2 regions of the Pseudoalteromonas sp. DL2-H2.2 genome follow, and region 1 is predicted to be linked to the other one. Evidence: predicted binding sites of a transcription regulator. Region 1 holds the regulator's gene; the other holds the start of a gene.
What was found. The regulator NrdR, encoded in region 1, represses ribonucleotide reductase genes. The targets are predictions, from matches to a motif close to AAACACNANATNTNGTGTTT.

Region 1 (3,423 bases):
TGTGTGCCGTAATACGAATATCGGTGCCAATCGAGGTGACCTCGGTGAACTGTAGTTCAGTGATCTGGCTCATCGACGAAAGCGCTGCACTGTTGAATAAGTCTCTGCCATCCGTACCAATGATCTTGGGCGCCAGATAGATCAGGTACTCATCAATCAGGCCTTGCTGATGCATGGCCCCCGCCAGCGTCGCCCCCGCTTCCAGCCAGATCTGATTAATATTGCGCTCAGCCAGCGTATTCAGCGCCGCTTGCAGGTCAATTTTACCTGCCCGGGTGTTAATCTTAATTTGCTCTACGAAATGTGGCCAGTTGTGCTGATTATCAAGGTCTGAACGCAAAATAACGACGGGAGATGGAATTTTAAATAACGCCAGCTCGGGATGAAGACGGTTTTGCGAGTCGATGATCACCCGAACAGGCTGACGCCACTGCTCTACGGGGCGCTCAATATCCGTCAATTCCTCAGCCCTTACATTGAGGCGCGCATCGTCGACCAGCACAGTATCGGCGCCGGTTAAAATCGCGCAACTTTGTGCCCGGCCCAGCTGTACATCGCGCCGTGCTGCGGGCCCGGTGATCCATTTACTTTCGCCATTGCCCAATGCCGTTTTACCATCCAGGCTTGCTGCAAGTTTACAGACCACATACGGACGCCCCTGCTCCATACGTTTCAAAAAGCCCTTATTCAGTGCGCGAGCCTGCTGCTCGAGCAACCCAAAAGCCGTTTCTATCCCGGCCTCATTGAGCATCGCAAGCCCTCGCCCGGCCACTTCCGGATTGGGGTCAACCATAGCGGCAATAACTTTGCTCACGCCGGCCTCAATCAGCCCTTTTGCGCACGGCGGTGTACGACCGTAGTGACTACAGGGCTCCAGGGTGACATAAGCTGTTGCACCACGGGCACGCGCTTGAGCTTGTCGCAGCGCATGCACTTCTGCATGAGGCTCGCCGGCGCGCAAATGAAAGCCTTCACCAACAATCTCACCGTTTTTGACGATGACGCAGCCGACATTGGGATTTGGGGTAGTGGTAAAGCGGCCCTGTTGCGCCAGTTCAATGGCGCGTGCCATATAAGTCTGATCGGCTTGTGTAAAACTCATTCATCCCCCAGTCGGGCAATTTCTTCGCCAAACTCTTTCACGTCTTCAAAACAGCGATAGACCGACGCAAAACGAACATAGGCCACTTTATCGAGTTTTTTCAGCGCTTCCATAATACATTCACCCACCAGCTGACTGGGCACTTCGCGCTCACCGGTGGCGCGCAACTGAGACTTGATCTGATGGACCACTTCTTCAATCTGCTCGGTGCTCACCGGACGCTTCTCCAGTGCGCGATGCAGACCATTTTGCAACTTATCTTCATTGAATGGCTCTCGTGAGCCATCTTGTTTAATGACCCTGGGCATCACCAGCTCAGCGCCTTCAAAGGTGGTGAAACGCTCATGACATAAAATACATTCACGCCGCCTGCGAACCTGATGGCCCGAGCCGACTAACCGCGAATCAATCACTTTGGTTTCTTTTGCTGTACAAAATGGGCAGTGCATAAACGCTCACTATGAAAAACTGACAAACACCCAAAGCGCCTCATTTAATTGAGAGCACACTTTGAGCCAATTGCCAGAAGTATATCAAGATAGTGCCAGTGGGTGCACATAAAAAAGGCCGCACTCAGTGCAGCCTTCTTTGCTATCTCTGTGGTATCTGAGATTTATGCGTATACAGGCAGTTTAGCGCAGATTGCTTTCACTTTTTCTTTCACTTGTGCCTGAACTGACTCGTCTTCGATGTTGTCCAGTACATCACAGATCCAGCCTGCCAGCTCGCTTGCTTCAGCTTCTTTAAAGCCACGACGGGTAATTGCCGGTGAACCAATGCGCAGACCTGAAGTAACGAACGGAGAACGCGGATCGTTAGGTACTGAGTTCTTGTTAACCGTGATGTTGGCACGGCCAAGCGCTGCGTCGGCATCTTTACCTGTGATGTCTTTGTCGATCAAATCCAGTAGGAACAGGTGGTTGTCAGTCTTACCAGACACCACTTTGTAGCCACGCTCCTGAAGTACAGCCACCATAGCTTGGGCGTTTTTAACCACTTGCGTTTGGTAAGCTTTGAAGTCGTCCTGTAACGCTTCTTTGAATGCAACGGCTTTGGCTGCAATCACGTGACACAGAGGACCACCCTGACCGCCCGGGAAAACCGCGCTGTTAAGCTTTTTATAGATGTCGGCGTCGCCACATGCAGACAGGATCAGACCACCGCGAGGACCAGCCAGTGTTTTGTGTGTAGTCGTTGTCACAACGTGTGCGTGTGGAATTGGACTTGGGTAGATACCCGCAGCAACCAGACCCGCTACGTGTGCCATATCGACCAGCAGGTAAGCACCTACTTTGTCTGCAATCTCACGGAATTTCGCCCAGTCAACAATACCTGAGTAAGCCGAGAAACCGCCGATGATCATTTTTGGCTTGTGCTCTAATGCCAGCGCTTCTACCTGCGCGTAGTCAATTTCGCCCGTTTCTTCATTCAGACCGTACTGAATCGCATTGTAAGTCTTACCTGAGAAGTTCACGTGAGAGCCGTGAGTCAGGTGACCACCGTGTGCCAGGCTCATGCCCAGAACGGTGTCGTGCGGCTGAAGTAATGCCTGGAAAACCGCGGCATTTGCCTGAGAACCTGCGTGTGGCTGAACGTTCGCGTAGTCACATCCAAACAGTTCACAGGCACGGTCAATCGCCAGTTGCTCAACCACGTCAACGTGCTCACAGCCACCGTAGTAGCGCTTACCCGGATAACCTTCAGCATATTTGTTAGTTAACTGCGACCCCTGAGCCTCTAGTACACGCGGGCTACAGTAGTTTTCAGATGCGATAAGCTCGATGTGCTCTTCCTGACGAGTTGTTTCCGACTGGATCGCTTGAGCTAGTTCAGGGTCAAAATCTGCAATATTCATGTTACGTTCTAACATGGTGTCTCCTAGGTACACGTAAGATTGGTTTTTGAAGGCTTGATTGTACGCAAATTGCGGCCATTTGCCTATGAAATCGGCGTGAGCCTATTTAATCAAGGATTGAATTTATTTCACAGTGTTTGGGGGATGATATTTTTTTATTTAAACATTTATATTTTTTATTAAAATACGAAATTACATTTCAAATTGAAATCTACTGAATGGGCTTTGCCGATGCCTCAGAGGGTCACCAGCAAAGCAACTTACCAGGGTTTAACCCGTCAGACGCGCCAACACGGCCTGCTTAAGGGCAGCATAATCGGCAGACAAAGGCTCAGCCAGGCAGGGTTTTTCAAGCGCCGTTGCCAGCGCCTCTGGCATCTCTATCACCTGCTCCAGCACCGCTTCCACCGTTTCTCTAAATTTGGCGGGGTGTGCCGTCGCCAGAAAAATCCCGGTTTCTTCGGGC
Region 2 (3,423 bases), on a different contig from region 1:
GGAGTCTTCATTGACTATCGCAAAGTATCAGCCGAAGAGTTCGCAGCGCACCATAGTGAACAGTTTGATGTCGTTACTTGCATGGAAATGCTTGAGCATGTGCCCGACCCGGCCTCTATTGTTGCCGCAGTGGCAAAAGCAGCCAAACCCGGCGCCGATGTGTTTTTCTCCACACTGAATAAGACCCACAAAGCCTTTTTGCTGGCCGTTGTTGCCGCTGAGCGTGTACTGAAGATGGTGCCACCGGGTACCCATGACCACAATAAATTCATTCGCCCTTCTACTTTAATTGGCTGGGCAGAAGCCGAAGGGCTGAAAGTACGACGCGCTGCCGGGATTAACTACAACCCCTTTGGTAAAACCTTTACGCTGAGCGATGACGTCAGTGTGAATTACCTCCTCCACTTCGAGAAGCTCGCATGACACAGGCTGTAATTTTTGACCTCGATGGTACCTTGCTCGATACCCGTGATGACCTGGGTGCCGCACTTAACGATGTATTGCAAAGACATGGCATGCCACAAGTAGAGCCTGCAGCTTATAGTCCTGCTATCTCAAATGGTGTGAAAGCGCTATTGGAAGTTGGCTTTGGCGATAAGCTGAGCGAGTTCGACTTCGAGATGCTCAAACAACAGGTGCTCGACTACTACGCGCAAAATCTGGCGGTGCACTCACGCTGTTTTTCAGGCGTTGAATCACTCTTAGAGACACTTGCACATAAGGGGATAAAAACGGGCATTATGACCAATAAGCCGACTTTTCTGACTCTGCCTTTGCTGGAGCAGATAGAGGCACTAAACGACATTGAGGTCGTTGTCTGCGGCGATACCTTAAGCGTTGCCAAACCACACCCAGAACCTCTGCTGCTCGTCGCCGAGAGATTGGGCGTGGACCCAGAGCAATGTATTTATGTGGGGGACGCAGCACGCGATATTGCCGCGGCGAAAGCAGCGGGTATGCGTTCAGCCGCAGCCTTATGGGGATTCATTCCATCCCTTAAAGAGGCACAAAGCTGGTCTGCGGATCTGGATCTTACTAACCCAGAATCACTATTTTCTCATATTTAGTGCCTTTAATAATAAAACACCACTATATGTTGTGTTTTATACTATATTGAGAACAAACTTGCGCAGAAAAAAAACAGTCGTGCAATTTGCGAAAATTTCTTAAAAAAAGCGAAAAATCGGCTGACGCGAGTTGATTTTTTTTTGCTTACTGGGATGTTGGATAGCAGAAGGTTAGTATTCACTAACATAGAAATATTATCCCTATGTTATCCACAATCCATGGAAAGTTGTTCTATTGCAAAATGGTGATAACCCCACTATCTTGTGATCCTCTTTCTAGCAGACACCATATATAGTGGTGAAATGCTAAGCAATTATGAATATGCGATGACAATTACCGCATTCCGGGGGAATACAGGCGTAGCTATGAACCAACAATTATCTGTCAGTAAACGTAACGGCCGTAAAGAGCCGCTTGATTTAGATAAAATTCATCGAGTGATAAACTGGGCTGCCGAAGGCCTGAATAATGTGTCGGTTTCTCAGGTAGAGCTTAAGTCTCACATTCAGTTTTATGATGGTATTCGCACAGAAGACATCCATGAGACTATCATCAAAGCAGCTGCCGATCTGATCTCAAAAGATACACCAGACTACCAATATCTTGCGGCGCGTCTTGCTGTATTCCATTTGCGTAAGAAGGCCTATGGCCAGTTTGAGCCGCCTCATCTTTACGACCACGTGACTAAATTGGTTGAAGACAAGCGCTACGATGCAGGTCTGTTGACCGATTATACCCGCGAAGAATATGAGCAACTAAACGACTTCCTTGATCATGACCGTGATATGTCGTTCAGCTATGCTGCGGTAAAACAGCTGGAAGGTAAATACCTGGTTCAGAACCGCGTTACTGGCGAAATCTACGAAAGTGCGCAGTTTTTGTATATTCTGGTTGCAGCCAGCCTGTTTTCTGATTATCCAAAAGAAACGCGCCTTGACTACATCAAGCGTTTTTACGACGCGGTGTCTCAGTTCAAGATCTCGTTACCGACGCCTATTATGTCGGGCGTACGTACACCAACGCGTCAGTTTAGCTCATGTGTATTAATCGAAACGGCAGATAGCCTAGATTCGATTAACGCCACCTCGTCTGCCATCGTAAAATATGTCAGTCAGCGTGCCGGGATCGGTGTCAATGCAGGTCGAATTCGTGCGCTGGGTAGCCCTATTCGCAATGGCGAAGCATTCCACACAGGTTGTATTCCTTTTTATAAACACTTCCAGACAGCTGTAAAGAGCTGCTCTCAGGGTGGCGTACGTGGCGGAGCAGCAACGCTGTTTTACCCGCTTTGGCACCTGGAAGTTGAGAACCTGCTGGTACTGAAAAATAACCGTGGTGTTGAAGAGAACCGGGTAAGACACCTTGACTACGGTGTACAGTTCAACAAAACCATGTACACGCGTCTGATCAAAGATGATTACATCACACTATTCAGTCCGTCAGATGTACCGGGCCTGTATGATGCCTTCTTTGAAGATCAGGACAAATTTGAGCGCCTGTACGCACAGTACGAGCAGGACGAGTCAATCCGTAAGAAACGCATTAAAGCACTTGAGCTGTTCTCTATGTTTGCGCAGGAGCGTGCCAGTACAGGCCGTATCTATCTGCAAAACGTAGACCACTGCAACACGCACAGTCCGTTTGATGCCAAAGTTGCGCCTATCCGCCAGTCTAACCTGTGTCTGGAAATTGCGTTGCCGACTAAGCCATTGAGTCACGTTAATGACGAAGAAGGTGAAATTGCACTGTGTACCCTGTCTGCATTTAACCTGGGTGCCATCAGCAGCCTGGATGAACTCGAAGAGTTAGCTGAGCTGGCCGTTCGTGCACTCGACAACCTGCTAGACTTCCAGGACTACCCTGTCCCAGCGGCAAAGAATGCCACTATGGGACGTCGTACACTGGGTATTGGTGTCATAAACTTTGCCTACTACCTGGCTAAGAATGGCGTGAAATATTCAGATGGCAGTGCCAACGGCCTGACGCACAGAACATTTGAAGCCATTCAGTATTACCTGATGAAAGCGTCTAACAAGCTGGCTCAGGAACGTGGTGCATGTCCTAAATTTAATGAGACGACTTACGCAAAAGGCATTATGCCAATCGATACCTACAAAAAAGATGTCGACACTATTTGTAGTGAGCCACTGCACCTGGACTGGGATGCACTGCGTCAGGACATCATGCAATACGGTATGCGTAACTCAACCTTGTCTGCACTGATGCCGTCTGAGACCTCTTCTCAGATCTCAAATGCAACCAATGGTATTGAACCACCGCGTGGTCACATTAGCGTTAAGGCCAGTAAAGATGGTATCCTTAAACAAGTCGTGCCTGAGTACGAGCGATTGAAGA

Region 2: the regulator NrdR is predicted to act here: its motif matches at 1,349-1,368, upstream of nrdA (class 1a ribonucleoside-diphosphate reductase subunit alpha).

Annotation. Positions count from the first base shown of each region.
Region 1 is NZ_JAKGBD010000004.1:400,141-403,563, reverse strand. It holds gene ribD (bifunctional diaminohydroxyphosphoribosylaminopyrimidine deaminase/5-amino-6-(5-phosphoribosylamino)uracil reductase RibD) at 1-1,102, opposite strand, end outside; gene nrdR (transcriptional regulator NrdR) at 1,099-1,551, opposite strand; gene glyA (serine hydroxymethyltransferase) at 1,716-2,972, opposite strand; gene thrC (threonine synthase) at 3,228-3,423, opposite strand, start outside.
Region 2 is NZ_JAKGBD010000007.1:65,910-69,332, reverse strand. It holds gene ubiG (bifunctional 2-polyprenyl-6-hydroxyphenol methylase/3-demethylubiquinol 3-O-methyltransferase UbiG) at 1-423, shown strand, start outside; gene L1285_RS13380 (HAD family hydrolase) at 420-1,067, shown strand; gene nrdA (class 1a ribonucleoside-diphosphate reductase subunit alpha) at 1,434-3,423, shown strand, end outside.